Regions from separate parts of the uncultured Sulfitobacter sp. genome, predicted to be linked through region 1. Evidence: riboswitches for the same ligand, from Rfam matches in the RefSeq annotation. Region 1 holds a riboswitch; each other region holds the start of a gene.
What was found. A riboswitch is a leader RNA that binds a small molecule or an ion and turns the genes downstream of it on or off. The one in region 1 is predicted to bind cobalamin.

Region 1 (9,959 bases):
CTTCATCCAGCAGGCCAAGCCCGCCCAGCCCCATTAAAACGGCGTCATGATCGGCCTCGGTTACACCGCGTATTTGCAGGTTTGCGCGGTTGGTCAGATCAATATGGCCCGACCCATAGCGCAGAGCGATATCGCACAGCCCCCGCGCCTGATCCACCGTGAGCCGCGCTAGTTTTGGCCGCACCCGCATGACCAACCCATCGGCCGCCATCATCGGCTGATAGGCACCGGGGCACCAGCCTTTGACCATGGGCGCTTGGGTCACGACAATGCCTCCAGACCTGCCAGCACCGAATTGCGCCGCGTTTGCCATAGCCCGGCCCGCAACAACGCGGCAAAGCGCGCCTGCATCGCTGCATGGGCCTGCGGGTTCGCATCGCGCAAGAAATCATCGGTTTCAGGGTCACCCAAGGTGGCATCGTGGTACAAATCGAACAAATGCGGCGGTACGGCACCTGCCAGATGGGCAAAGCTGGCCATGTGATCCAAAGTCGCCGCCATCTCGGCCGCGCCGCGGAATCCATGCTGTTTCATGCCTGCAATCCAGCCCGGATGCGCCGCACGGGCATGAACCACGCGGGCAATTTCTTCGGTCAGGCCCCGCGCGCGAGGGTTTTCGGGATCGGTATTGTCCAGATGGTACAGCTTGGCCTGCCCACCGGTGACCCGTTGCGCTGCGGCAAAGCCGGCCTCGTGAGTGGCGTAATCGCTGGCCAGCAGCAGATCGGTTTCCGGCAAATCCTGAAGGTGGACAAAACTGTCGGCACTGGCGACCCGGTTGGCGATACCGCTGGGGTCTTGCACGGCGGCGTCGCCATCCAGCGCCCAGCTGCTCGCCTTCAGCCATGCCTCCCCCGCCGCACGTCGGCTTGCATCGTCATAGGTTTCCAGCGCGGACCCCATGCCAAACCCGAACTGCCCCGGCGCAGGCCCGTAGACACGGGCAAGTTCCGCACGTCCGGCGAACGGGTTCCAATCCGGTGCCTCTTCACGCGCAGCAAGAGCGCGCACCGCCTGCGCATAAAGTGCGGACAGGGTCGGAAACACATCGCGGAACAGGCCGGACACCCGCAGGGTCACGTCAACGCGCGGGCGGTCCAGCTCGGCGATGGGCAGAACCTCAATGCCCGAAACACGCTCTGATCCCGCATCCCAGACCGGGCGCACGCCCAGCAGCGCCAGCGCCATGGCGAATTCCTCGCCTGCGGTGCGCATGGTGGCCGACCCCCACAGATCAACGATCACGCCGCGCGGCCAGTCGCCTTCGTCTTGTAAATGCCGCCGGACCAGTTCTTGCGCCAGCACCAGACCCTGCGCATAGGCCGCCCGCGTGGGCACCGCGCGCGGATCGGTCGTGAACAGATTGCGCCCGGTCGGCAGCACATCGCGCCGCCCGCGATAGGGTGAACCGGACGGACCGGGGGCAATGCGACGCCCGTCGAGTGCGTCCAACAGCGCGCGGCGTTCCCCTTGAACCGAGCTTTCGGTCGCAAACGCCGTATCACTTGCAGGTGGTCGGCCCCAAATATGCAGACCAACGCCAAACTGGCTTTCCTTGATGTCACAGACAAACCGGTCGATCCGGCCAATCGCCTCGGCGCTGCACGACGCGTCATCCAACCCCAGATCAGCTTCGACACCCTGCGCCTGTGCTTCGGCGCGGATATCGCCCTGAAGCCGGTCACGGCGGCGCGGGTCCAACCCGTCAGCATTCGAAAATTCATCCAGCAACGCCTCGAGCCGCGCCAAGCGGTCGGGCGTTTCGCTGACTTGCATCGGCGGCGGGATATGGCCCAACGTCACCGCGCCAATGCGCCGTTTAGCCTGCGCGGCCTCGCCCGGGTCATTGACGATAAACGGATAGATCACCGGCAGGCTTCCGGTCAGTACCTCTGGCCAGCAGGCGTCCGACAGCGCGACGGACTTGCCCGGCAGCCATTCCAGCGTGCCATGGGCACCAATATGAACCAGCGCATCGCATTCTTGCTGAAGCCACAGATAAAAGGCGACATAGGCATGGCGCGGCACCCGCGACAAATCATGATAACTGTCCTCGCGCCCCTGCGGTGTGCCGCGTTCGGGTTGCAGTGCGGTCACGACATGGCCGCGCTGAACGGCGGCAAAGCAAAATGCGCCGTCTTCAACGTCTGTATCTGCTTCGGGGGCACCCCAAGCTTCCTCCAGATCATCGATCAATTGCTGCGGCAGGCGGGCCAACGCGGCCTTGTAAGCACTGAGCGGCCAGCGGGCGCTGCGGGCCAGCAGGGCGTCTTGCAGGGGCAGATCATCGGGCGATCCTGTCTGATATCCAGAAGCGGTTAGGTCGTCCAGAATAGCGGTGGCCGATTGGGGGGCATCCAAACCAACCGCATGGCCCATGTTCCAATCCTTGCCCGGATAGGTCGACAGCACCAGCGCCACGCGCCGCGCTTGCGGAGCCTTGGCCGCCAGATCAAGCCAGCCCATGACACGCCCGACGATGGCCGTGATCCGGCTGGGGTCCGGCTGATGGGCGTAGCGGGAAAACTGCAGATGATCGTCGCGCGTGCCCGGTTGTTTGAACGACGCGACGCCAGCCATAATACGGCCGTCGACCTCGGGCAGGACAACATGCATTGCAAGGTCGGCGGGGGATAGCCCGCGCTCGGCCTCACTCCACGCGTCGCGGGTCGAGGTGGCCAGCGCCACCTGAAAAACGGGCACACCGGCGGCATCAAGGGGGGAGGTGCCATCGTCACCCTTGCCCGAAAATGCGGTGGCATTCACGATGGCACTGGGGGCCAGTTGGGTGATCTGCCTGCGCAGCCAGCCCGCCGCATCAGGAGCCTTGAGCGAGGGGGCAAACAACGCGATCACATCGCAGCCGCGCTGGCGAAATGCGTCAAACAGCGCCGTGATCGGCGCAAGATCAGCGGCCACCAGATACGAGCGATAAAAAACAATTACGATCCGCGACCGCCCAGCCAAAGCGGCGGAGTGACCCATTGCCACCACCGGGCAGGCCGCCCCGGTTTCAGGCGTCCATGCGCCAACGGAGGGCAACCCTTTGGCCCCCTGCACCGGTCCGGCATATAACCCCGCCGCCAGCGCCAGTTGCGCCAGTGCAGCCTGCGCCGCAACCACCCCGCCCGTCGTGCACAGATGCGATAACCTGCGCAGGGTCGAGACGGGCAATGTCGACATATCATCAAGACGGCTATCGGCGCGGCCATCGGCAGGCAAAACCGCCAAAGCAATCCCGCGTGATTGGGCCAGCGCGCGGATTTGTTGCAGCCCATAGGGCCAATAGGGCACGCCGCCAATTAATCGGATCAAGATGCCGCGCGCACCGGACAATGTGTTTTCCACATAGGTATCGACGGACAGCGGGTGTTTTAATGCGGCGATATTCGCCAATCGCAAAGACGGCAGACGCCCCTCGGCCCCGCCGCCCCGATGCCATGCTTCGGCAAAGGCCCCCAGATCGGAATCAGATAGCGAAAGCACCACCAGATCTGCGGCGTCCTGCCCCAGATCTGTTGGTGTGTCGGTCTCCTCCAACCCATGGCTTTCCCGAAATATGACATGCATATCTGGTTACTCGGCAGCCTGGCTTTGCACAGCGCCCAAGGCGGCGCGGATCACATCGGGGGCGATATCATCATGCTCGGCAATCACAACCAAACGCCCTTGGCGCGCCTCATCTGCGCCCCATGGTCGGTCATATTGATGCCGCACACGCGCACCAACTGCTTGCACCAAAAGGCGCATGGGCTTGCCTGTCACAGCGGCGTATCCCTTGATCCGCAGTATGTTGTGATCGCGCGCCAGCCCTTCGATGGCGGCGACCAAGGCGGCAGGGTCAGTCTGTTCAGGAATATCCACGACAATTGATTCAAAATCGTCATGTTCGTGATCATCATGGCCGTCGTGATGGCTGGGTCGGGCGTCCATGTCATCTTCGGCGGCGGCCTCAAGCCCCAGAATGATCCGCGGATCAACCACACCTTCGGCCACCTCGATAATGGGCAAGGGGCGCGGCGTTTCTGCGTTGATCAATGCTTTGGCTTTGGCAACGCCCTCGGGACCAGCCAGATCAGGCTTGGTCAGCAAAATGATATCGGCGCAGGAAATCTGATCTTCGAATACTTCGGACAATGGCGTTTCATGATCAATGCTTTCATCCGCCAGACGCTGCGCATCGACCGCTGCGACATTGGGCGCGAAACGACCTGCTGCGACGGCTTCGGCATCGGCCAGCGCGATGACGCCGTCCACAGTGATCTTCGACCGGATATCAGGCCAATCAAACGCTTTCAAAAGCGGCTTGGGCAGCGCCAGACCAGAGGTTTCGATCAAGATGTGATCGGGGCGCGGGTTCAGCGCCATCAATGCCTCGATCGTGGGAATGAAATCATCGGCAACGGTGCAGCAAATGCAGCCATTCGCCAGTTCCAGAATGTTTTCCTCGGGGCAATCGGGGATGGCGCAGCTTTTCAGGATATCACCATCAACACCCACATCGCCAAATTCGTTGACGATAATGGCCAGACGTTTGCCGCCGGGGTTTTGCATCAGGTTGCGGATCAGTGTCGTTTTACCAGACCCCAGAAAGCCGGTGATCACGGTTACAGGCAATTTTGCGAAATCAGTCATCTCAGGACTCCAGCGGTTGAGAAAGAGGGGGAATGCGGGCAACGCAATTGCGTTTGAAGTGTTCAGGGCGTTCGCGCCAAGGGATCAAACCATCGCGGGTCGCATGATAGCGCGCGGCCCCGTCCAGGATCATCTCGGGGTGGTCGCCCTCGTCTACATTGGCGAAAACATAGGTCCATTTGTCACTGTCCCCGCGCAGTGCAACGGTGCACCCGTGGTCGCAGTTTTGCAGACATTCAACCGGGGCCACCTGCACCCCATCGGGCAGATCAAGTGCGACAATCCGGTCATAGAGCGCTTGACCCGGCCGCCGGTCATCTTCGGGCGTTTCTTGGCCACGACGACATTTCACGCAAACCAAAAGCTGTGTTGGTTGCCCGCCGCCGGTGGCGTTTTGTTCAGTATCTTTCATGGTCCTCGGTCCCATCTGGTAAATGGAACGCGGGTCTGATGACGAGGCGAACCGACACACGGAACAAACCCCGACACCGGAACACCCCGTCCGGTCTTGGCATCTCTTGCTGGCAGGTCTCCCGGCTCACGGTTGTCGGGCGTTGGCCCACGGTGGATCTGCCTTCCCAGCCTTCGGCCAGTGGCGTTGATCCTCCTCAAATCCGTTCACGGTCGCGGGGGCGGCTGTATTTACCGATATAAAACCGGATACACATTCCCTTTTCACCTGTTTACACAGGAACCAGCATAAGGGCAGATGGTCCTAATCCACGAGACTTGTCAAGAACGAGGAACCCCAATGACCGAGGACATCAACGCCCGCCATACCGAAAAGATGCGCAAGATTAAGGCTGCGCGCGATAAGATGATGCAGACCAAGACCGACGAAAAGGGTTTGATCATCGTGCATACCGGTGCAGGCAAGGGGAAATCATCCTCGGGCTTTGGTATGATCATGCGCTGCATTGCCCATGGTATGCCCTGCGCTGTGGTGCAGTTCATCAAAGGCAATTGGGTCACCGGAGAGCGCAAGTTCCTGACCGAACGTTTTGCCGATGAATGCCGGTTCTTCGTGTCCGGCGAAGGGTTCACTTGGGAAACCCAAGACCGCGAACGCGATATCGCCGCCGCGCAAAACGGTTGGAAGATGGCCAAGGAACAGATCCTGGACCCCGAAATTCAGTTCGTTCTGCTGGACGAGATCAACATCGCCCTGCGCTATGATTACCTGGACATCGACGAGGTGGTGGATTTCCTGCTGCACCAGAAACCGGCGATGACCCATGTTTGCCTGACCGGCCGCAACGCCAAGCCAGAGCTGATCGAAGCCGCCGATCTGGTCACCGAGATGACCTTGGTCAAGCATCCGTTCCGCGATGGTATCAAAGCGCAAAACGGCGTGGAGATGTAAGCCGCAGCACTAAGCTGCTGCGTTTATCCTGTCTTCTTTCATATAGTTACGTCGCTTACGGCGACCCTGAACGCGTGGTCTCGCCCCTTCGACTCCACGCGTTTAATGCTGTTTAGCGACGTCTTAATCATGTTACATATTGTAAAATTATTCTTCATTTAAGTAACATTTAAGTTGCGGCGAATCGCGACTATCCCTAGGCTCATTAATCAAGGGAGACTTTCATGGACGCTTTCATTTGTGACGCACAGCGCACACCCATTGGCCGTTTTGGCGGGGCTTTGTCATCGGTTCGGGCCGATGATCTGGCTGCTGTGCCAATCGCTGCGCTGATGGCGCGCCACCCTGACCTGGATTGGTCAAAGGTGGACGATGTGATCTTTGGCTGTGCCAACCAAGCGGGCGAAGATAACCGTAACGTGGCGCGTATGGCCGCATTGCTAGCTGGCCTGCCGGTGGATGTGCCGGGTGCCACAATCAACCGTTTGTGCGCCTCGGGCATGGATGCCGTCGGTGCCGCCGCCCGCGCGATCAAGGCAGGCGATATGGATCTGGCGATTGCTGGCGGCGTTGAAAGCATGACGCGCGCGCCGTTTGTCATGCCCAAGGCCGAAACCGCGTTTTCGCGCAACAATGCCGTCTATGACACCACCATCGGCTGGCGGTTCGTGAACCCCAAGATGAAGGCGCAATATGGCGTCGAATCGATGCCTGAAACCGGCGATAACGTGGCCACCGACTATGACGTCAGCCGCGCCGATCAAGACGCATTTGCCAAACGCAGCCAAGACCGTTGGGATGCTGCAGACAAGGCTGGCATTTTCGCGGATGAAATCGCGCCAGTCACAATCCCGCAACGCAAGGGCGATCCGATTGTATTTGACCGCGACGAACACCCACGGCCCGGCACGTCGATGGAAGCGCTGACCAAACTGCGCCCGATCAACGGCCCCGACCTGACGGTCACCGCCGGCAATGCCTCTGGCGTAAACGACGGTGCCGCCGCGATGCTGATGGCGTCCGAGGCCGCTGCCAACCAGCACGGCCTGACCCCGATTGCCCGCGTCGTGGGTATTTCAGCCGCCGGTGTTGAACCGCGCGTCATGGGTATTGGCCCGGTCCCTGCCAGCCAAAAGGTTCTGGCCCGCGCCGGTCTGACCATCGACCAGATGGATGTGATCGAACTGAACGAGGCCTTCGCCAGCCAAGGCATCGCCACCCTGCGCGCCCTTGGGGTTGCCGACGACGCGCCGCATGTGAATGCCAATGGCGGTGCGATTGCCATCGGTCACCCACTGGGCATGTCCGGCGCACGGTTGGTTATGACCGCCGCGCTGCAATTGAAACGCACAGGCGGCCGCTATGCCTTGTGCACCATGTGCGTTGGTGTCGGCCAAGGGGTCGCCATCATTTTGGAACGCGCAAGCTAACTGTTAATCCCACCTGAAAGGATCTGAACGATGTATGCACAGATGATCAAATCCACCGGCGAAGGCGTCAAATCCCTCGACGAAATGGATCCGCAAGAACGCGCCTTTCAGGAACGGATTAACGCAGGCGGCAAAATTGAACCGAAAGACTGGATGCCGGACGGGTATCGCAAGAACCTGATCCGGCAGATCGGCCAACATGCCCATTCTGAAATCGTCGGCCAACTGCCCGAGGGTAACTGGATCACCCGCGCGCCCACGCTGGAACGCAAGGCGATCCTGCTGGCGAAGGTACAGGATGAAGCAGGCCACGGTTTGTATCTTTATTGTGCCGCCGAGACCCTTGGCGTCACCCGCGACCAACTGACCCGCGACTTGTTGTCGGGCAAGATGAAATACTCCTCGATCTTCAATTATCCGACCCTAACATGGGCAGATATGGGCGCTGTGGGCTGGTTGGTTGATGGTGCCGCGATCATGAATCAGGTGCCATTGCAGCGTACATCCTACGGCCCCTATGCCCGCGCGATGGTCCGCATCTGTAAAGAGGAATCTTTCCACCAGCGCCAAGGCTACGACATCATGATGAAAATGGCGAATGGCACAAAAGCGCAGAAAAAGATGGCGCAGGACGCGTTGAATCGTTTCTGGGGCCCCGCACTGATGATGTTCGGCCCGTCTGACGAAAATTCGGTCCATTCGGCGCAATCCATGGCGTGGAAGATCAAGATGAACAGCAATGACGAGCTGCGCCAGAAATTCGTCGATGAATGCGTCCCGCAGGCCGAATATCTGGGCCTGACCGTCCCCGACCCCGATCTGAAATGGAACGAGGAACGCGGGCATTATGACTTCACCCAGCCCGATTGGGATGAATTCTTTGACGTGCTGCGCGGCAACGGCCCCTGCAACAAGGAACGCTTGGCCGCGCGGAACAAGGCGTGGGATGACGGCGCATGGGTGCGTGACGGGCTGATGGCCCACGCCGCGAAAAAGCGCGCAGCGAAACTGGCAGCGGAGTAATTTGACATGACCAACCCCACACAAGAATGGCCCCTGTTCGAAATTTTCATCCGTGGTCAACACGGGCTAAGCCACCGCCACGTCGGATCACTGCACGCGCCTGACGCCGAAATGGCGATCAAGAACGCCCGCGATGTATATACCCGCCGCAATGAAGGCGTCAGCATTTGGGTCGTCCAAGCCTCTGATATCGCCGCCTCCTCGCCCGAGGAAAAAGGGTCGCTTTATGAGCCTGCCAACGACAAAGTGTATCGCCACCCGACGTTTTTCGACATCCCCGATGAAGTGGGTGCAATGTGAGCGACCACCTTTTCGAATACCTGTGCCGCATGGGCGACAATACGTTGGTGCTGGGCCACCGCGTGTCCGAATGGTGCGGCCATGCGCCCGTCCTCGAAGAAGACATCGCGCTGGCCAATACGGCGCTTGATCTGATCGGGCAAACGACCCTGTGGCTGGACCTAGCCGGAGAGGTTGAGGACGCAGGCCGCGATGCCGACAAGCTGGCGTTTCACCGAGATGTTTGGGATTTTCGCAATCTGTTACTAGTCGAACAGCCTAACGGTGATTTCGGCCAGACCATGATGCGCCAGTTCCTGTTTGACGCGTGGCATCTGTCGCAATTGCACGCGCTGATGGACAGCAGCAACACACAGATAGCCGCCATCGCCGAGAAGTCATCGAAAGAGGTAACCTATCATCTGGAACGCGCCACCGACACGGTGATTGGTCTGGGCGACGGGACCGAGGAAAGCCACACCCGGATGCAGGCCGCATTGGATAAATTGTGGCCCTATGTCGGGGAAATGTTCACCTCAGACGATGTGGATGCCGCGATGGTTGATGCGGGCATTGCGCCCGATCCAACGTCGCTTCGGCCTGCCTATGACGCGCTGTTGGACGATGTGTTCACCGCCGCCACGCTGACGAAACCGCAGGATGATTTTGGGCATCAGGGTGGTAAATCAGGCAAGCGGCATTCCGAACATCTGGGCCATATGCTGACGCAAATGCAATGGCTGCAACGCGCCTATCCGGATGCCACATGGTAGTCGAAAGACCCACGTTAGAGACTGTTTGGGGCTGGCTTGACGCTGTGCCAGACCCCGAAATTCCTGTCATATCCCTGACCGATCTGGGAATTATCCGCGATGTCCAATGGCAGGATGATACGCTTGAGGTCACGGTAACGCCCACCTATTCCGGCTGCCCCGCCACCACGATCATCAACCTTGATATCGAAACCGCCTTGCGCGGGCATGGGATCGAAAAACTGGCTCTAAAGCGGCAACTTTCGCCTGCTTGGACGTCAGATTGGATGACGGATAGCGGCCGCGCCAAGCTTGAAGGTTACGGGATCGCCCCGCCCCAACCCGCCGGCGGTCCGCAACACTGCCCCCGCTGCAAATCCACGCATGTGGAAAAGATCAGCCAGTTCGGATCGACCCCCTGCAAGGCGCAATGGCGTTGCACCGACTGTCTGGAACCCTTTGATTATTTCAAGTGCA
Region 2 (9,959 bases), on a different contig from region 1:
CGTTCAAACACGCACTGGACCGCACCAAATACACCACCCGATATCGCGATGATGATCCAACCCATCACCGTGCCGAGGCATCGGGTTTTCTGGCTGATCTCAACGATCAAATCGACGTTCACCTGTTTGACCACCCCAGCTTGGCGGACATCGCTATCGCGCCCTTTGTTCGTCAGTTCGCCTTTATTGATAAGCCGTGGTTCGATGCACAGCCATGGCCAAGGTTGCAAGGCTGGCTGGCGCGGTTTTTGGCCTCGGACGCGTTCGCTCAGGTGATGGTCAAATACCCCCAATGGCGGCCGGGCGATGCGCCCACAATTTTCCCGTCGCAGGCTGCACAAGAATGACCCTTTGCAACATCGCGCCAGCGCGCTACTCCCATAGCCGTGAATAATACAACCAACTCAACCATATCACTGGCCGATTTGGGCTGGTCCGACTTTTTCCAAGATCAGCTGGAGGAAGCCGACACCGCCCTGCGCCCTGCCCGCATCGCCACCGTGCACCGGTCGCGCATGTCAGCGGAAACCCTTGACGGGCCTGCAAGGCTGCTTTTGCCGCCCAAGACCAATACCACTGATTTTGCGGTGGGTGACTGGGTGCTGCTGGAACCGGATGAACCCATGTTGGTGCGCAGGCTGGACCGGCAGTCGTTGTTGAACCGGCAGGCCAAAGGCGGGCGCGTGCCGCAGTTGATCGCGGCCAACGTGGATACCTTGTTTATCGTCACCTCGTGCAATGATGATTTCAACCCGGCGCGTCTGGAACGCTATCTTGCCCTTGCCAACGAGGCGGGGACCGAACCGGTGATCGTGCTGACCAAAGCAGACAAAATCGACGATGCGACGCAGTACAAGGATCAGGCCCTCGCGCTGCAGCGGGATCTTGATGTGGTCACTGTAAATGCCAAGACGCCCGATGCCGCCGAAGTATTGAGGCCATGGTGCGGCGATGGCCAGACGGTCGCCTTAGTCGGGTCCTCTGGCGTGGGGAAATCGACGCTGCTGAATACGCTTGCCGATAAAGCACCGGAAGACGCCCAACAGACAGGCGGCATTCGCGAAGATGACGCAAAGGGGCGGCATACGACCACCTCGCGATCCCTGCATGCGATCAAGGGCGGCGGCTGGCTGATTGATACGCCGGGAATGCGCACGCTGCATGTCGCCGATGTGTCGGTAGGTCTAGACGTCCTCTTTGCCGAGGTTACCGAGCTGGCCCCAAACTGCCGGTTCCGCGATTGCACCCACTCGCATGAGCCCGGATGCGCCGTGCAAGCGGCAGTGACGGCGGGGGATTTGGACCCGACCAGACTGGACCGCTGGCGCAAGTTGCAAGACGAAAACCGTGATAATACGACAGCGTCTTCACAAACCCGTGGGAAACGGCGGTAGTTCATTTAAGGTTCACTTTGAAATATAAACAAATATTCTCAATGCCTTAACCAAAATCCACAGCAAACAAACCCTACCATAGCTTTCCATCTGCCCAAACCGCAGGCAGGAACCATTCCCCAATGCCCGTGTTGCCCCTTTGAATTCAAAAAGGAGCGAGCATGTCCAAGATCACCACGGTAAACCCCGCCACCGAAGAAGAAATCCAATCCTACGACATGATGTCAGAGGATGACGCCGTCGCGCGGCTAGAGGCCTGCCATGCCGCATTTCTGGAATGGCGCGAGCTGACGCATGAAGAACGCGCGCCCTATCTCACCAAGATCGCCACCAAGCTGCGCGACAATGCGGATGAACTTGCGGCGCTTATGACGCAAGAGACCGGTAAGCTGCTGAAAGACGGCCACAGCGAGGTCGAGATTTGCGCCGCGATTTTTGAGTATACCGCCAAGAACGGACCCGACGCCCTTGCCGATGAAGAGCGCACCCATGGTGCCGATGGTAAGCGTGGCGTTGTTAGCTATCAGCCCATCGGCGTGATCTATTCGGTCCAGCCGTGGAATTTTCCGCTGTACCAACCCGTCCGCGTGTTGGCCGCCAATCTGATGGCAGGTAACGGCTGCGTCTTGAAACACGCCAGCATTTGCACCGGGTCCGGCCTGCGCCTGCGCGAATTGTGCATTGAGGCGGGTCTGCCTGAAGATCTGTTCCAAGTGATCCTGATCGACCATGACACCAGCGACAAACTGATCGAACACCCCAAAGTGCGCGGCGTGACCATGACGGGCAGCGACGGTGCCGGTCGCCACATCGGTTCGGTTGCCGCCAAAGCGTTGAAAAAGACGGTCCTCGAACTGGGGTCCAACGACGCCTATCTGGTGCTTGAGGACGCGGATATTGACGTGGCGGTCAAGTATTCCGTCATGGGACGGCTTTATAACAACGGCGAAACCTGCGTTTCAGCAAAGCGGTTTATTGTGACCGACAAGGTCTATGACGCTTTCGTCGAGGCGTTCGCCAAGCAAATGGGCGAGATCACGATGGGCGACCCGACGGACAAGGCCAGCCAACTTGGCCCGCTGTCCAGCCAGGATCAATTTGATACCGTCAATGATCAGGTCAAAAAAAGCGTCGCTAAAGGGGCCAAGGTTCTGTGCGGCGGCGAAGCGCCGGATCGCAAAGGGGCGTATTATCCCGCGACCGTGCTGGCAGATGTCACACCCGGCATGCCTGCTTATGACGATGAAATCTTTGGCCCCGTGGCCGCCGTCATCCGCGCCAAGGATGATGCCGACGCCATGCGCATCGCGAACGACAGCCGCTACGGTCTTGGCGGGGGCATCTTCTCGCGCGACGAAGAGCGCGCGTTGAAACTGGTCCGCGATCATTTTGACACCGGCATGGTGCGCATCAATTCATTTGGCGCAGCTGATCCGAATATGCCTTTCGGCGGGGTCAAGGATTCCGGCTATGGGCGCGAGCATGGCGGCTTTGGCATGAAGGAATTCGTGAACGTCAAAGCGATCTTTCTGCCCTGATCAAACAGGCCGCACACCACAATCAAACACAGTAACACGTTGAAGGAGTACAAAAATGAGCATGAATATTCTAGTCGCAGGTGCCACAGGCAAAACCGGGTCGCATGTGGTGAAAAATCTTATTGATCAAGGGCATGAGGCAACCGCACTGGTGCGCGAAAGCTCTGACACCAGTGATCTGCCTAAGGGCACGCATTTGCGCCACGGCGACCTGACCGATTTGTCGGATGACGTTTGCCAAGGCATGGATGTCGTCGTGTTTGCCGCCGGTTCAGGCGGCGACACGGATGCCGGAATGACCGATAAGGTTGACCGCGACGGCGCGCAGCGTCTGACCGATCTGGCCGCAGCGGCGGGCGTGAAACGCTTTGTCATGCTCAGCTCGGTCGGGGCGGATCAGGAAAACCCGTCAGGCGATCTGGCCCACTACATCAAGGCCAAGCACGCCGCTGATGAGCACCTGAAAGCATCCGGCTTAACTTATGCCATTCTGCGCCCCGTTGCCCTGACAGATGACCCGCGCAGCGATAACGTGATCTTGGGCGACGACGTGGACACATCAGCCGAGGCGTCGCGCCGGGATGTTGCCGATGTTCTGGCCGATGCCGCAATCAGCGGGCAATACGACGGGATGGCGCTGAATATGCAATCGGCCTGATCTGCTGATTGAACCATCCCCCACTTTACGAACGCGCGGGCACCCAACGGTGTCCGCGTTTTTGTGTTTGCCCCTAGACCTGTGACAACCGGAATATTTATTGCCTCGCGCCCGTCACATGCTATTTCAAACCACCAACAATAGATGGATCACATTGTGGCAACAGAAACGCTTGGCGCGCTGAACCCCGTAACGGCAATCGCATTGGTCGGTGCCATAGGCGTTGGATCGCAATGGATCGCATGGCGTCTGCGCATGCCTGCAATCGTACTGATGCTGGTCGCCGGTATTCTGATCGGGCCGGTGTTTGGCATCTTTGATCCCGCCCGCGATATCGGGCCGTTGATGGCCCCCATGATCTCCATCGCCGTGGCGATCATCCTGTTCGAGGGCGGTCTGTCGTTGAACTTTCACACGCTGCAAGACGCGGTTGGCGGGGTCAGGCGGTTGGTCTATATCGGCGCGCCTTTGGGGTGGCTAATGGCCGCGCTGTCGCTGCATTATGTGGCGGGGCTTAGCTGGTCCAGCTCGGCCGTGTTTGGTGGCATCATGATCGTCACCGGCCCCACCGTGATCGCGCCGCTTCTGCGCACCGCGCGGCTGTCGCGCCGCCCCGCGACCCTGCTGCAATGGGAAGCCATCATTAACGATCCGATCGGGGCCTTGGCCGCTGTCTTGGCGTTCGAGGTCGTGCTGGCGCTGAACACGGCCACCACGGCGTCCGAGGCGATGATCGAACTGCTGCTCGGGGCTGCCGTGGCAACCGCTGCCGGCGTGGCGGCTGGCGTCGGCCTGTCGCGCGGGTTCAAACGCGGCTGGGTGCCGGAATATATGAAAGTACCCGTGCTTTTCGCCTTGTTGCTGGGGGTGTTCGCCGCATCTGACGCCGTGCTGCATGAAAGCGGGCTGCTGGCCGTGACGATCATGGGGATCGTGATCGCGAACTCAAAACTGCCCAGCTACGAAGAGCTGCGCCGCTTCAAGGAACACGCGACCGTGCTGTTGGTGTCGGGCGTGTTTATCCTGCTTGCTGCGGGTCTGGATGTGGACGCGCTTGGCAATCTTGATTGGCGCGCGGCGGCGTTTGTGGCCGTGGTCGTGCTGGTCGCGCGCCCGCTGACGGTGTTTATCTCGCTTATCGGCTCTGGCATTCCGTTTCGCGAAAAGCTGCTGGTCGCCTTGACCGGACCACGCGGTGTGGTTCTGGTCGCCGTGGCGGGCCTTTTCGGGGAACGCTTGCTCAGCCTTGGCTTTGAAGACGCCGCCTTGATTGCACCGCTGGCATTCGCCCTTGTGGCGGTGACGGTCGTGGTCAACGGATTTACCCTCGCGCCTTTTGCGCGGCTGTTGGGGCTGGCGGGTGCCGATGTGCCGGGCGTCGTGATCATCGGCGGGGCGGATTGGACAACCGCGCTGGCCGAGGTGCTGCGCAAGGCCGAAGTGCCCGTTTTGATGACCGATCCGAACTTCATCCGCCTGCGCAAAGCACGCGCTGCGGGCATCGATACATTCTCGGGTGATATCCTGTCAGAGGCCGCAGAACAGCGGGTCGAGCTGGTCAGCTATGCCACCCTGATCGCGGCCACGGATAACGACGCCTATAACACGCTGGTGACCACGGACCTTGCCCCGGAATTCGGGCGTGAAAACGTGTTTCAGGTGATGCGCGAACGTGCCGACAGCAGCCGCCACCAATTGCCCCGCACCTTGGGGGGGCGCCCCCTCGGCCTAGAGGCCACCCACGCCGAGCTTGAGAAATTGATGGCTGCCGGATGGACCTTCCGCATCACAAAACTATCCGAGGAATTTACGCTCGACGATTGGCGCAACGAGACGCCGGACGGAAAATTACTTGCCCGGATTACGGCGAACGGCACCATTCGCTTTATCCGCAAGAACGAGGACTTCAAAGGCGCACCGGGCCTGCGCATCATCGCCTTGCGCCCACCTGAGGAGTGATGCATATCGGCGGGGGCTTGGCATTGCTCAAGGGTAAATCCCCGCCGCTGCGGTCTGATCACAGAAAAATTTACCCGATCCCAATAACAGCATATTGACACCAAACGGCATTACACCCCAATATGTAGTTGCTTTGGTTCCTGCGGCGCGAGTCGCAGGCTAAGAGGGAAACCGGTGTGATACCGGTGCTGCCCCCGCAACTGTAAGCGGCAAGTGTTGGCCTATGACCCACTGATGCACCCGCATCGGGAAGGAGGCCCCCACATCCGAGCCGTGAGCCAGGAGACCTGCCTTGGCACGATACGAACCACCGCGAGCGGAGGGCTTGAGGACGTGTTGAAGGTTGTGGCCGTGTTGGCCTATGCCCCGCGCGCCCCCGTCCCTTTGCACCACAACAGATAGGGATATGGGCATGACCATCACAGTTTATTCGAAACCCGCTTGCGTGCAATGCACCGCCACCACCCGTGCGCTGGATATGCGCGGTTTGGAATACCGTGTGATCGACCTGACACAAGATGCCGAAGCCATGCAAAGCGTGACCGAAATGGGCTACCGTCAGGTGCCTGTCGTGGTCGCGGGTGATGCGCATTGGGCGGGTTTCCGGCCCGACATGATTGGTCAGTTGGCCTGACCGGCAATGGGCGGGCTGGTCTATTATTCGTCGGCAACGGGCAATACCGCGCGGCTGGTTGCAGCGCTTGGGATTGATGCCATGCGCATTCCCATTCGCCCGTCTGATCCGATGCCAGCCCCTGCCCGCCCCTTTGTGCTGGTCTGCCCAACATTCGCCGATGGCGCAGGGCGCGGCGCGGTGCCCAAACAGGTGATCCGCTTTTTGAATGAACCGACACGCCGCGCGCTGCTGCGCGGTGTGATCGGTGCGGGAAACCGTAACTTTGGCGCGACCTTTGCGCTGTCGGGCGACGTGATCGCCAAGAAATGCAACGTGCCCGTGCTCACAAGGTTTGAGCTGGCAGGCACGGACCTAGACATCGCCCGCATTCGCGACGGGCTGGACAAATTTTGGAGAACAGAATGCTTGATGACGGTATGACCGCTGGGCTGGACTATCACGCGCTGAACGCGATGCTGAACCTATATGACGAGGCGGGGCACATCCGTTTTGACGCCGACCGCAAGGCCGCGCGCGAATACTTTTTGCAGCATGTGAACCAGAACACCGTGTTCTTCCACTCGCTTGAGGAAAAGCTCGGGTATCTCGTCGACGAAGGCTATTACGAGGCCGCGGTGCTGAAGGCCTATCCAGCCGAATTCCTGCGCGAGATTTGGGACACGGCATTCAAGCAAAAATTCCGGTTTCCAACCTTTCTGGGCGCGTTCAAATATTACACCTCCTACACGCTGAAAACCCGTGACGGGAAACGGTTCCTGGAACGCTACGAGGACCGCGTTGTGATGACTGCGCTGACGCTGGCGCAGGGCGATCAGACCCAAGCGATGGCGTTCATGCATGAAATTCTGTCGGGCCGTTTCCAACCCGCCACACCGACATTTCTGAACGCGGGCAAGCAAAGCCGGGGCGAGCTGATCTCGTGTTTCCTGCTGCGTCTTGAGGACAACATGGAAAGCATCGGGCGCGGCATCAACTCTGCCCTGCAGCTTAGTAAACGCGGCGGTGGCGTGGCCTTGATGCTGACCAACGTGCGCGAACATGGAGCCCCGATCAAGGGGATCGAAAACCAGTCCTCAGGCGTGATCCCGGTGATGAAACTGCTTGAGGATTCATTCTCCTACGCCAACCAGCTTGGTGCACGCCAAGGTGCAGGTGCTGTGTATCTGAATGCGCATCATCCTGATATCTTTCAGTTTTTGGACACCAAGCGTGAAAACGCGGACGAGAAAATTCGCATCAAGACGCTCAGCCTTGGCGTGGTTATCCCCGACATCACCTTTGAATTGGCCAAGAAAAACGAGGACATGTATCTGTTCTCGCCCCACGATGTTGAGCGGGTTTACGGCGTGCCGTTCTCGGACATTTCGGTCACCGAGAAATACGCCGAGATGGTCGACAACAAACGCATCCGCAAGAAAAAGATCAACGCGCGCGAGTTCTTTCAGACCTTGGCGGAAATCCAGTTCGAAAGCGGCTATCCCTATATCATGTTCGAAGACACGGTGAACCGTGCCAACCCCATCGCCGGGCGCATCACCATGTCGAATCTGTGTTCGGAAATCCTGCAAGTAAACGAGGCCAGCACGTTCCACGATGATCTGGGCTATGATCATCTGGGCACCGATATTTCGTGCAACTTAGGGTCTTTGAACATCGCCACAACCATGGATGGCCCTGATCTTGGCGCGACGGTGGAAACATCGATCCGCGTGCTCACGGCCGTGTCCGAGATGTCGGCGATCAATTCCGTGCCTTCGGTGCGGCGCGGCAATGACGAAAGCCATGCGATTGGGCTGGGGCAGATGAACCTGCACGGCTATCTGGCGCGCGAACGCATCCATTATGGCAGTGCCGAGGGGATCGAATTTACATCCGTTTATTTCGCCGCCGTCGCCTATCACGCCATCCGCGCGTCAAACCTCTTGGCGCAGGAAAAGGGCGAAAGCTTTGCCGGGTTTGCCGACAGCGCCTATGCGAGCGGCACTTTCTTTGACACATACACCACCCGCGATTGGCTGCCCGAAAGCGACGCGGTAAAGGCGCTGTTTGACGGCAAAGACCTACCCACCCGCGACGATTGGGCCAAACTGCGCGAACTGGTCATAAAACACGGGCTGTATAACCGCAACTTGCAGGCCGTCCCGCCCACGGGGTCGATCAGCTATATCAACAACTCAACCTCGTCGATCCACCCGATCGTCAGCAAGATCGAGATCCGCAAAGAGGGCAAGATCGGGCGCGTCTACTACCCCGCCCCATTCATGAACAACGACAACCTTGAATTCTACCGTGACGCCTATGAGATCGGGCCAGAAGCGATCATTGATACCTATGCCGCCGCGACGACGCATGTGGATCAGGGCCTGTCGCTGACCCTGTTCTTTCCCGCCGATGCATCGACCCGTGACATCAACCGCGCGCAAATCTATGCGTGGAAAAAAGGCATCAAAACCATTTATTACGTCCGCCTGCGCCAGACCGCCCTTGAGGGGACGGAAGTCGACGGCTGCGTTTCGTGCACATTGTGAGACCCGACATGAAAGATCTTGACCACACCCCCGCCGTGCCCCGCGCCATTAACTGGAACCGGGTCCAAGACGACAAAGACCTTGAGGTCTGGAACCGCTTGACCGTCAATTTCTGGCTGCCCGAAAAGGTGCCATTGTCCAATGACGTGCAAAGCTGGGCCACCCTGACCCCCCAAGAACGCACATTGACGATCCGCGTGCTGACGGGCCTAACCCTGCTGGATACGATCCAGAACACGTTGGGCGCACCGGCCTTGATGCCAGACGCCCAAACCCCGCACGAAGAAGCCGTGCTTAGCAACATCGCCTTTATGGAAGCGGTGCATGCGCGGTCCTATTCGTCTATCTTTTCAACGCTCTGCTCGACCAAGGACGTTGACGAGGCGTTCCGCTGGTCCGAAGAAAACCCGCATCTTCAGGCAAAATCCCGTCTGATCCTGCAGGAATACAACGCCACCGCCGACCCGTATAAACGCAAGATCGCATCGGTGTTTTTGGAAAGCTTCTTGTTCTATTCGGGCTTTTACCTGCCGATGTACTGGTCCAGCCGCGCCAAGCTGACCAACACGGCCGATCTGATCCGCCTGATCATCCGAGACGAGGCGATACACGGCTATTACATCGGCTATAAATTCCAACGCGCGACCGAACAATTGCCCGCCGAAAAGCGCGATGAGCTGAAGGATTTTGCGTTTTCCTTGATGTTCGACCTTTACGAGATCGAGTCGCATTACACCGCCGAGCTGTATGATGATCTGGGCCTGACCGAAGACGTCAAAGCATTCTTGCACTACAACGCCAATAAGGCCCTGCAAAATCTGGGCTACGAGGCGCTGTTCCCCGCACAGGCCTGCGAGGTGAACCCCGCGATCCTTGCCGCCCTGTCAACAGACGGCGAGAACCACGATTTCTTCTCGGGCAGCGGATCGACCTATGTGATCGGCAAGGCCGTCGCGACAGAAGACGAAGACTGGGATTTCTGATCCCTACCAAACAAATAGCGCCGCCCCAAACATTCGGGGCGGCGCAAATCTAGTGGCCGCTGATCAGGTCGCAGGCGACAGAATGTGGATCTTGCGATCGGCCAGCATGTCTTTGGTCTGCGCGCCATATTCCTTCATATGGGCCGATCGGGCATGCGCGCCTAGCGCGTCCATGCTGGCCCATTTTTCCACCACCACGAACGTATCCTCGCCAAAGGCGCTTTGCATCGGGCCCGCGTTTTCGGTGTCGATTGTCGCCTCA
Region 3 (9,959 bases), on a different contig from region 1:
TCCGCGGTCAATTGTGTAATGTTCTTGCGGCACATACGTCTACCTTACTGAAAGCGCTTATCCTGTCCATCGGACACTAAGCGCTGCACAGAAGGAGAGATGTTATGACCATTGCCACCACCCCCCAAATACCCGTCAAGGCGCTCGGATGGAGTCTTGGTGCATTTTTTGCAATCACCTTTGCAATCTGCGTGGCATTCGGACTTATCTTTACCGGAGCCACAATGTTTAAGGCATGGCTGCCGCTATTTCCGTGGGTCACTTGGATTAGTTGGTCAAGCTTTGGCCTAGGACTCATCGAAGCCTTTGCCTATGGCTGGTTCGTTGCCCTCATCTTTGGCCCGTTGTTCAACTACTTTTCCGCACGGCAAAGGCGCTGAGATCAGCCCACCATTTCGAAAACTTCAAACAGAAAGAAAACTCATGCAATGGCTCGCAGAAAACTGGTTTCTCGTTCTCTTCGGCGGTGGCATGATTGCCATGCACTTGTTCGGTCACGGACATGGTGGGCACGGCAAAAAGAAACCTGATGAAGTGTCCAAAACTAACGCGGCCCCCGAAACGGATCGACAGGATGAACATTGATGTATCCTAAGATTTGACACTGGACGACAATATTAACGGTACAAATCAAACCCAAAACAGCGACGCTGAGGATCTCCCTTGGGTCTACCCAAAAGAAATCCCGCTATCACTTAGGAAGTTTGTATGCGCGCCATCATTTTAGCGAAGATTCTGTTGGCAATGATACTTTGGGCTGCATGCTTCCCACTGCTGACGATCGGCATAAAATTCGCGCCGCACCTTGCGTTTGCGACGCTACGTGCGCTCATTGCCGGACTTATTCTAGTTGGTCTTGCTATGGCCCTTGGACGGCCAAGCCCGAAAGGTGTTCGCACATGGTTGACGCTTGCTTTAATTGGCCTTGGGGCAACCAGCCTGGGGTTTCTCGGCATGTTTCACGCAGCTGAATTGGTCTCACCCGGGATCGCGACCGTCATTGCCAATAGTCAACCGTTGCTCGCTGCGGGCCTTGCAGGTGTCGTCCTTGGCGAACGGTTAACACTTCGGGGCAAAGTTGGCCTTTCGTTAGGTTTTTCCGGTATTGTCATGATTGCAGCGCCAGGCCTTTTTGCTGGGACGCAATCCAACTATATCATCGGTGTCAGTTACATCGTGCTTGCAGCACTTGGCATCACTGTCAGCAATATTGTTTTGAAACGGATCGCCGCCACGGTAGACCCATTGATGACAATCGGATGGCAGTTTCTAATTGGGGCGGTTCCGCTTGCGATCCTCTCGGCATCCACTGAAACGCCGCTGGCGATTGACTGGTCTATTTCCTTCATCGTGGTCCTGATCACCCTGTCTGTACTTGGGTCCGCTTTGGTCTACGTGTTGTGGATGTCCGTGTTGTCCGAAGTCGCATTAAGTCAGGCCAATGCCTTTAGTTTCCTTGTTCCCTTCTTCGGACTAACCATGGGCGTTCTGTTTTATAATGAAACGCTAAGTGCCGCAGTAATTTTCGGTATCGGTCTAGCGGTGGCTGGCGTGGCACTCGTAAGTAGAAACGGCGTTGTCGACACGGCGGATTTAGTTGCGGCTGAATGAAAAACCATTCAAAAAAGATGTCCAAAACTGTCAATATTTAACATAAGTATCATTATGCGCTTAAGAACAAAATAAGAACACGACCTAGTGGCACTCTGGCTATCACATCCCCGGCCCCCAAAACGATGTCTTCTTCCCATGAACAGACCTTAAGCCTGCAACGTAAGCCTCATGTGTTTCAAACGGTACAAAGTCTTCAATCCTTGCGGCAAGGTTCTTGCACTCGCGCAAGTGGCGCGCGGCGTGGGGGTAGCGTTTGACCCGGCCATTCTTAAGCGCAAAGTCGATCAGGCCGCGCTTGAGAAGCATCGCGGCGAGCGGATACTTCTCTTCAAGCACCTCGGAGGCTGGTCCGAGAAGCTCGTAATGGTTCCCGTCGATTTCGGCGGCGCGATTGGTGATCAGGACTGCCGCCTGTGCAAACGCGGGCCATGTCATCAAGAAATGCAGCGCCGTTGTGAAGCTTTGAAAGCCCTGTGCGTGCTCAAGGGCTTGCTCCTCCGCCGCGACGTCTTCAAAATCTGGCAGTCCAGCGAGCCATGCGCGCAGGTGGTCCGCGTTCAAGCTACGTGCAAAACAGGTCCACATGAACGCCCGCGCCGCATCCTTTCGCCCCATCGCCTCCATCACATTGATCCGGGTCGCTTCCCATTCGTAAGGAATCCATCCGCGATCATCATCGTCGGGCGCGTTAATCGCCGCCCAGGCCTCTTCAAGCCGCCCCGACGCCATAAGACGTTGGGCGATTTCTGCAGCACCTCTGAATGATTTACTCGCTAGATCACTTTGCTGGGCGATATAGGCGTCGGTATCGCCCTCAGCATCCGCAATCTCTTCAAGCGCCATGCGCAGCGCGTAATTCTCGGACATATCTTCGTCCAACGCGGCAATGCCAGCCCGGAGGTGCTGCAGACCCTCCGTCCCCAGCATGGGTGCCAAACCTGAGATTAACGCGGGATAGTGCCCATAGTCATCATCAGGCAAAGCCGTGAGCAAAAGGTCGGCTAGAACAATCGAATCCGGATCGACCGCTTCAGAAAGATCAATCAGATCCTCGCAGGCCGTGTGAAACACCGATTGTACCCGGCCTGTGCTGTCATCGCACCGCTCATAAACCCCATTAGCAAGGGCGACGAACCGCCAGATCAGTTCAAATGCGGCTTGAGGGTCTGTTGGCCCAACTTGACCAACGATGGCTTGCCGTTGCATATCCAGATCGGCCGCAAAGGCGTTCCGCCCCTGCCAGTCGACAAACGACCGCGACCGCGCAATCGCCGAAAGCCGCTTACGAATTTCCCGTGCAACATCCCCCGTCCCTGCTTCGCCCGCCAGTTCGAGCCTGAGCCGTCGCTTAGCGCCCGCATTGCCTTTGGTGATCTCAAGCAGAAGATCAGCCAGACGCTCAGCGCCAAGTGCTGCAAGGTTATCCGCGTTCAGTGTTGTCTTTGGTGCCATATGGAAATTCTAGAGCACAAAGGGTAAAATTCTAGCCCCCTGTCCTCGGATCTTTCCGTGTCCAGCCACAAAGGCAAACTGTGGTGAGCCGACCTTCGCTGCGGGGCGCACGAACTGGTAAGATGCGGACAAAGCCAACCTTGGCTGTTTGAGGCCGAAGGCCTGTAATCGTCATTGCCGTTCAAAGCAACACGTCGCTCTCATCGTATTCGCCGTCGCAGCAACCAAACGAAAAATACCCCGCCGACCAGACCCGTGACAATCCCGATGGGCATGTCGTCTGGGGCCATGATGGTCCGTGCGATGATATCTGCCCAAACGAGGAATACGGCCCCGCACAATGCAGAGATAGGTATAAGGCGGCGGTAGTCGCCTCCGACTAAGAGGCGCACGATGTGCGGAATCATGAGGCCGACGAACCCGATGATGCCAGAGAACGCGACCATGACGCCGGTGATCAACGCCCCGATGACAAAGACCGACAGCCTGAAACGGGCGACGGGAATACCGAGCGTGGTGGCGGTTTCGTCCCCGACTGTCATGGCGTTCAGGGTTTCTGATTTAAGCCACAGATAGGTTCCGCAACCTACTAGGACCACTGCTGGGTAAATTAGTTGATCCCATTGCGCCAAACCAAGGCCGCCCAACATCCAGAAAACCACGGTGTGTGTGGCTCGTGGGTCACCCAGAAAGATCAAAACGTTCGCCGCCGACATCACGATGAACGACACAGCCACGCCCGCCAACACCAGCCTATCCGCACTGGTTGCGGCTGCAAATTGCGAAACGGCCAGAACGATGAGTGTCGCTCCAAGCGAACCGATAAACGCCAACAATGGAACGGTCAAAAGCCCTATGAACAACCCTGTGTGCAACAGCGCCAATATTGCCCCGAATGCGCCACCTGCTGAAATCCCCAAAAGATGCGGGTCCGCCAGTGGATTGCGCGTCACCGCCTGAAGGCTGGCCCCGACGATTGCCAACCCCGCCCCGACAAAACAGGCGAGGATGGCGCGCGGGAACCGGATATCCCAAACGATAGCCTCGCGGCCCTTAGACCAATCAACGGCAATCGTGTCTGGGGCAATCTTGTTGATCAAAATGCCGCAGACGGTTTCCAAAGGGACCGCGATGGCCCCGACGCTTACAGCAATCGACAACGATCCCAAAAGTGCCAGCACGCCAAAGATGCCGGTGATCCAAAGATCGCGGGATGGTCTGGGAGAGTGTATCGATTGCTGTTTTTGGGTCATGTCAGATCACTCAGCCCGAAATGCAGCGGCAAGTGTTTTGACGGCTTCGATGTTGCGCGGCCCAGGCGTTGCTTCGACATATTCAAGCACCACGAACCGATCATTGCGCACCGCGTCGATATCCGCGAACGCAGGATTGGACATCATGAATTCGCGCTTTTGATCTGCTGTGACCTCGCCATAGTTCACGATCACGATGAACTCAGGGTTACGCTCGACCACTGCCTCCCAGCCGACAGTTGCCCAGCTTTTTTCAAAGTCGTTCATGATGTTGGTACCGCCTGCGGCCTCGATCAGGGCATTTGGCATAGCGTATGCCCCTGCCGTGAACGGCGCGTCTTCACCGCTGTCATAGACAAACACCCGTGGAGCAGTTTCCAGCGCGGGTAGGTCGGCGAGGAATGTTTGCAGTGCCATCTGGTAGCTTTCGATCAACGCCTCAGCGCGGTCGGATACATCAAAGATCGCACCCAGATTGTGCAGATCATTATACATGTCGTCCATAGATGCCGCGTCTTTTTCGCCGACGTGGACGCAGCTTTCGGTCAGCTCATAAACTTGGATGCCGAAGGGGGCCAAGGTCTCTGGTGTCACTTCGCCGCCAACCCTCATGCCATAATTCCAGCCCGCAAAGAAGAAGTCCGCATCAGCCCCGATCAACACTTCTTTGGACGGGTATTTCGCCGATAGCTCGGGCAATTCTTCGACACCGGCGGTCATGTCTTCGTCCAACGTCTTCCAACCGGATATTCCAGTGTAGCCAACCATGTTATCTGCAAGGCCAAGGACCAGCATCATTTCGGTCAGGTTCACATCGTTGGAAATGGCGGCCTGTGGTGGGGCATCGAACGTCACGACGCGGTTACAGCTTTGCACGGTGGTTTGGGCGATAGAAGACCCTGCCATCAAAAGGGCTGCCAGTGTTGTTAGTGTAAGTTTCATATTAAGGTTCCTTTTCAATCTGGAAGGTTAAATGTGAAATGAGGGGCCCCGCTGGGGGCAAGGGTTTCACGCCGCGCATCAACGCGAAACGTGTTCGAAACGAGGGTGTCGGTCAGTAACGTTTGCGGCGTACCAAAGCCTTGTGGATGCCCGTCTTTGAGGACAAGCACATCATCACAAACGCTCACAGCCATGTTCAGGTCATGCAGCGACACCACGATGGTCATGCCCAAACTGCGAATCAGCGACACGACTTCAAGCTGGTGGCGCACATCAAGATGGTTCGTCGGTTCATCAAGGATCAAGACCTGAGGTTCCTGGGCCAAAGCCCGCGCCACCATTACGCGCTGGCGTTCACCGCCGGACAATGTGCCAAAGTCACGGTGCGCCAAGGGGTGCAAACCAAGGGTGTCCAAGACGTAATCAACAACTTTCTCGTCGCTCGCCCCCGATGCGGCAAAGCCTGACCGATGCGGTGTTCTGCCCAGTTGCACGATCTCTTGAACGGTCAGTCCGAATGCCGAAGCCTGTTCCTGCAAGACTGCTGCGGTCCGCCTGGCGGCGTCACGAGCCGACATGGACCAGATGTCTTGTCCGCCCACGCGAACCTGCCCTGTCTTGGGGTGTTGAAACCGATAGAGAAGCCGCAGCAAAGTAGATTTTCCCGCACCATTCGGCCCCACCACACCCAAAACCCTTCCCGCAGCAACGCTGAAGGTTGTGGGGTGCAGCACTGGTTGGCCCGAATTGGTCGGTGCCCAACTCACACCGTTCACCTCAAGATCAGCGGCGTTCATGATGCGCGCACGTCACTGGCTTCCATTGCGATCATCGCAGAGGGCACCCTTGCAAGTGTGGATTTACGTAGCTTGCCTGGACGATCTACCGAAGAACACCAACCGTCGTATAAGTGGGCATACTGCCGTGCGAAGGTGACAAGATCGTTGATGTCCACTTTTGGGTCGACATCGCCGAACAAATAGGTCGCTTTGCGGCTGCCATGATAGGCGACCGTGCAGAGCCGATCGCAGCCCGCCATGCAGGCCACACCCGATATTTCGAAATCTTCGGAGATCGTATCCCCAGCCGCTGCAATTGCGGCTCCTAGCTTTTCGATCAACTCGAATCCTGGGCGGCAGTCCGTGCCTTTATGCCTGCAGGGTGTGCAGACGGTTATCTTGTGGTTTTGGTGCGTGATCATATCGCCCTCCGCGAATATGCGGGGCGCAGGGCAGACATGTTTTAAAGCACGGGAATTTCCGTGTCGCCATCATGATCTCCTAACCAGACACCCCGTCTGGGTTGAGTTACATTTACGGCACCTATTGGTGTCGTTGATGGCAGGTCTCCTGACTTACGGATCAGCGTTCGCCCGAACCTTCCCAAGCCTAAGGCTCAGTGGTGTTCATCGGGGTCACTCACCGCTCACAGTTGCGGGGGCAGTTACGGTTTCGGCGCTTAGCAGCTCTTCCTTACCGTATTCCCTTTTCATCCCAGACGCATGTTCAGCGGCTGGAAACCATCTGAATTACTACTGGTAGAAAGTGGGTAGTAGGTCAAGACACTATGTCTACAGTCAGTTCTGTTTTGTTTGCTCGGCGCTTGGCCTAATTGTTTTTTGGACCTGACCTCAAAAGCCGCCATTCATCCAACGTTCAGCATCGGTCAAAGAGGGCTCTCACCCGGCATTAGCTGCAACATGAATGAACGGCCACCTTGAAAGACTACGCCAAATGTGACAACTGGTCCCTGCCCCGGTAGGTCATCGCTTTACGGATCAAATTTTCACATATTGAATATTATGCGACTTTGATCAGACGATAAGATTCTCCGTGAAAGTCCGACATGAGCAAGTAGAGGTGTCACCCTCGCCTGAAAGTGGAAGCCAGATTGCTGGAAATTTAAGTGAGTCAGATAGCCATATTAGATTGAATACCAGCCAACTGACTGACACGCTCGCCAAGACGTATCTTCCGATCAGCTGTCTTTCTCGCACCGTCACTCATGAAGCTTACCAGATCGAGAACATCACCACCCTGCTTCACGTTCAGGAATTTTGTTTCTCTATTCACAAAAACGACACTCTTTTTACCCTGTGATAACAGCTCGAAAACATTGCTTAATGTGCCTGTGCTGGCAGCGTCCCAAAGCATCAGACCAAACTCTGCACGTTCAGCCATTTCGATATCTTTGGCAGTGAAATAGGCTCTGGTTCCAGGTTGGGCCGAAGACTTAACTCGGTGGACCTTCCAGTCGCCAAGGTTGTTCCTTGGCATTTCACCAGTGCAGAACACAGTCACATCTGATGCAGATTGAGCAAGAAGTTCGGCTTGGATCGATGCGTCCGCCCCGTTCGCGTCGCCGACGATAACCGGCATTCCTTCGCGGACAATGTTTGCGATACGCTCTACGAACAGCGGATGAAGGCGCTTGATCTTGATTGAACCTGCGATGAATACTGTCTGCATCGTTATCTCCATGTCAGGGCGGCCACGTATACATTTCCGATCTTACTATAGCCCGAAAGTAGTTCACAAACAGCCTCCATTGTTGCCCCAGAATGATAGAGATCATCCACTATCAAAGCATTCCAAGTTCCATCGTTGCCGATCCTTTTTTGGAGAAGGAAACGGCCCCTTAAGGTCTCTTCTTTTTCTTCCTTAGTACTCATATTCTTAAGCGAGTTTGAGTTTGCGGCTACTGCTGACTTGATGATCATGTCGTCGAAAAAAGGTGCCTTGATACGTTCTGCAATCGCTGCCGCGACCTCATGAACGGGTTGCCGGTTGCGTGCATTTGAGGCTGGAGCAGGGACCACCAAGCCGATCTTACCCAAATGAGGGAGGATGTACTTGATGACGGCTTTTGCCAGCGGCTGGACTTGATCGAAATCCTGCCTGTACTTGAGCTGGTAAACTGCCTCGCCTGCTTCTGTTCTGACAGTGTCAAACGTCGCATAACCTTGTTCGTTGTGGCCGGTGAATGTGCTACTGGCAGTATGCTTATCGAGAGCATAGCCATCTTCCCAGTTCCCTGCGATTTTCTTAATGCGTACCTTCAAAATCGCGTCTCCCTAAATCGATATCACGGATAATCAGTACTGACGTTGCTTTCATCCGGTAAATGACCGCATCTGTCGGAAATTTAATTCTAGATGAACCAGCGGTCGTTTTTGCAGGGCGCGAGAGCCCACACAAGTTGTGATTTATGCTCGGTGCATGCGCTCAACAAGGTAGTGGAGTCCTGGAAGGGTCACGACAAGCAAACTAGAGATTATCCATAAATAAATCGCCCAAGCAATATATCCTACTACACTCATGATGGTTTGCGCCCAAAGCGCGGCTGGTTGCGTTACCGTCAAATGGACTTGAAGCACTCCAAAGACATAAAGGATGATTGCCAGGGTGGCGCAGTATCCGAAAATGATTGCCAGAAACCGCCGTCTGGTCAGCGTCTCTTTGATTTCATTGCCCTTGCGAACAGATGTAAGGGTTGGGGCTCTGCCCCTCATGATTTGATCTAGGTTCTCATTTGCAAAGCTCGAAACTGCTGCCAAGGCTGCAATATAGAACCCGACTAAAATGCCCATCAAGGCGTTGACATCTCCAATCAACTTCGACTGATCAAAACTAACGAACTGATGGCCCCAGAATAGGAAGCCACCAAAGGTCACGGCGAAAAAGATAGACGGATAAATCCATTGATACCAAAAAATATCAGCGCTTCGGAGACGTAAGAACGAGAATACGGTGAAGACCTTGGTATGTTTCTGAAGGGCCATTTCAACCGCCCACTGCGTCGGCGACTGCGATCATCTTCTCAACCATGTCTTGGCGGAACGCCTCATAGCGTTGCGTTAGGGGGGGGGTCGAATTCATTGACGATTTCGTTCTGCACAAATGCCTGTTCAAGAATTTCATCGCCGTTGTGGTGCACTTCAGTTCGTTTGATTTGGCCATTTGCAGCCTTGATCCTAACAAAAATCTGCGTGTCATCAGCACCACCTCTGAAGCCACCCAAGAATCCGCCAATACGTCCAAAAATCGTTTGCGCTTGGTCTTCGGTGACACGTTTTTTCACCTCCCACCCTGCTTCATGGACGATCTCTTCCACAATTGGATCTTCATCCAACCCATCTTCGTGATTTTCTTCGTGTCCAATGAACTCAATGTCCTGAAGCGTCCCCGTCCTCAACGCCTCACGGATAGTCTTGGATTGATGACCATCAATCTCGAAGACTGGCCGAAACCGCTTAGATTCACCGTCATCATCCTGAGCCTCTTTTTCGTATAGCGCGCTCTTACAAACCCAAGTCAGATGATCCTTGACCGAAGATAGGTAAATGCCTGGCACCTTCTCGATCAAGATCAAATGCCGCCCAAACTGATCGCCCGTCTTCTTTATCAGAATGTGGGCAGCATAGTGACCACCTTCATCTTCATCCTTTTCAATGTCTCGTGTTTCCTTGGTTTCGAAATGTAGGAATGAAACCCCAGTTACGTTTTTGTCTCCAACCTGAAGGATCATCCGGTAGTAATCGTCATCTTCAGCCAGATCAGCACACCACATCAGCCGCGAATTTTTCGCATATGGACGATGTACATCCTCACGGGCAATCCGATCCGTTAGCGCCGCTAGCAAGTCACCTATTTCGAATGCCGGTGCATAATGCGGGGCGTTTGCACGATTCCTGATTGC

Region 2: another riboswitch for cobalamin. It lies ahead of nrdH (glutaredoxin-like protein NrdH); the one in region 1 lies ahead of AADJ11_RS02205 (DUF1636 domain-containing protein).
Region 3: another riboswitch for cobalamin. It lies ahead of AADJ11_RS18165 (DUF1636 domain-containing protein); the one in region 1 lies ahead of AADJ11_RS02205 (DUF1636 domain-containing protein).

Annotation. Positions count from the first base shown of each region.
Region 1 covers NZ_CAXHZD010000001.1:464,099-474,057, reverse strand. The annotation lists gene AADJ11_RS02220 (cobalamin biosynthesis protein CobG) at 1-265, opposite strand, end outside; gene cobN (cobaltochelatase subunit CobN) at 262-3,570, opposite strand; gene cobW (cobalamin biosynthesis protein CobW) at 3,577-4,635, opposite strand; gene AADJ11_RS02205 (DUF1636 domain-containing protein) at 4,637-5,047, opposite strand; cobalamin riboswitch at 5,141-5,349, opposite strand; gene cobO (cob(I)yrinic acid a,c-diamide adenosyltransferase) at 5,387-5,998, shown strand; gene pcaF (3-oxoadipyl-CoA thiolase) at 6,223-7,428, shown strand; gene paaA (1,2-phenylacetyl-CoA epoxidase subunit PaaA) at 7,459-8,451, shown strand; gene paaB (1,2-phenylacetyl-CoA epoxidase subunit PaaB) at 8,458-8,751, shown strand; gene paaC (1,2-phenylacetyl-CoA epoxidase subunit PaaC) at 8,781-9,503, shown strand; gene paaD (1,2-phenylacetyl-CoA epoxidase subunit PaaD) at 9,497-9,959, shown strand, end outside.
Region 2 covers NZ_CAXHZD010000003.1:211,629-221,587, forward strand. The annotation lists gene AADJ11_RS11630 (glutathione S-transferase) at 1-347, shown strand, start outside; gene rsgA (ribosome small subunit-dependent GTPase A) at 387-1,394, shown strand; gene AADJ11_RS11640 (NAD-dependent succinate-semialdehyde dehydrogenase) at 1,556-2,932, shown strand; gene AADJ11_RS11645 (SDR family oxidoreductase) at 2,994-3,590, shown strand; gene AADJ11_RS11650 (sodium:proton antiporter) at 3,735-5,549, shown strand; cobalamin riboswitch at 5,667-5,859, shown strand; gene nrdH (glutaredoxin-like protein NrdH) at 5,962-6,183, shown strand; gene nrdI (class Ib ribonucleoside-diphosphate reductase assembly flavoprotein NrdI) at 6,190-6,606, shown strand; gene nrdE (class 1b ribonucleoside-diphosphate reductase subunit alpha) at 6,588-8,714, shown strand; gene nrdF (class 1b ribonucleoside-diphosphate reductase subunit beta) at 8,723-9,697, shown strand; gene AADJ11_RS11675 (putative quinol monooxygenase) at 9,761-9,959, opposite strand, start outside.
Region 3 covers NZ_CAXHZD010000008.1:13,055-23,013, forward strand. The annotation lists gene AADJ11_RS18130 (DUF5676 family membrane protein) at 105-380, shown strand; gene AADJ11_RS18135 (hypothetical protein) at 424-585, shown strand; gene AADJ11_RS18140 (DMT family transporter) at 709-1,611, shown strand; gene AADJ11_RS18145 (DUF6880 family protein) at 1,714-3,066, opposite strand; gene AADJ11_RS18150 (iron ABC transporter permease) at 3,267-4,319, opposite strand; gene AADJ11_RS18155 (ABC transporter substrate-binding protein) at 4,326-5,261, opposite strand; gene AADJ11_RS18160 (ABC transporter ATP-binding protein) at 5,276-6,058, opposite strand; gene AADJ11_RS18165 (DUF1636 domain-containing protein) at 6,055-6,462, opposite strand; cobalamin riboswitch at 6,583-6,800, opposite strand; gene AADJ11_RS18170 (hypothetical protein) at 7,172-7,729, opposite strand; gene AADJ11_RS18175 (ComF family protein) at 7,732-8,322, opposite strand; gene AADJ11_RS18180 (hypothetical protein) at 8,467-9,042, opposite strand; gene AADJ11_RS18185 (hypothetical protein) at 9,105-9,959, opposite strand, start outside.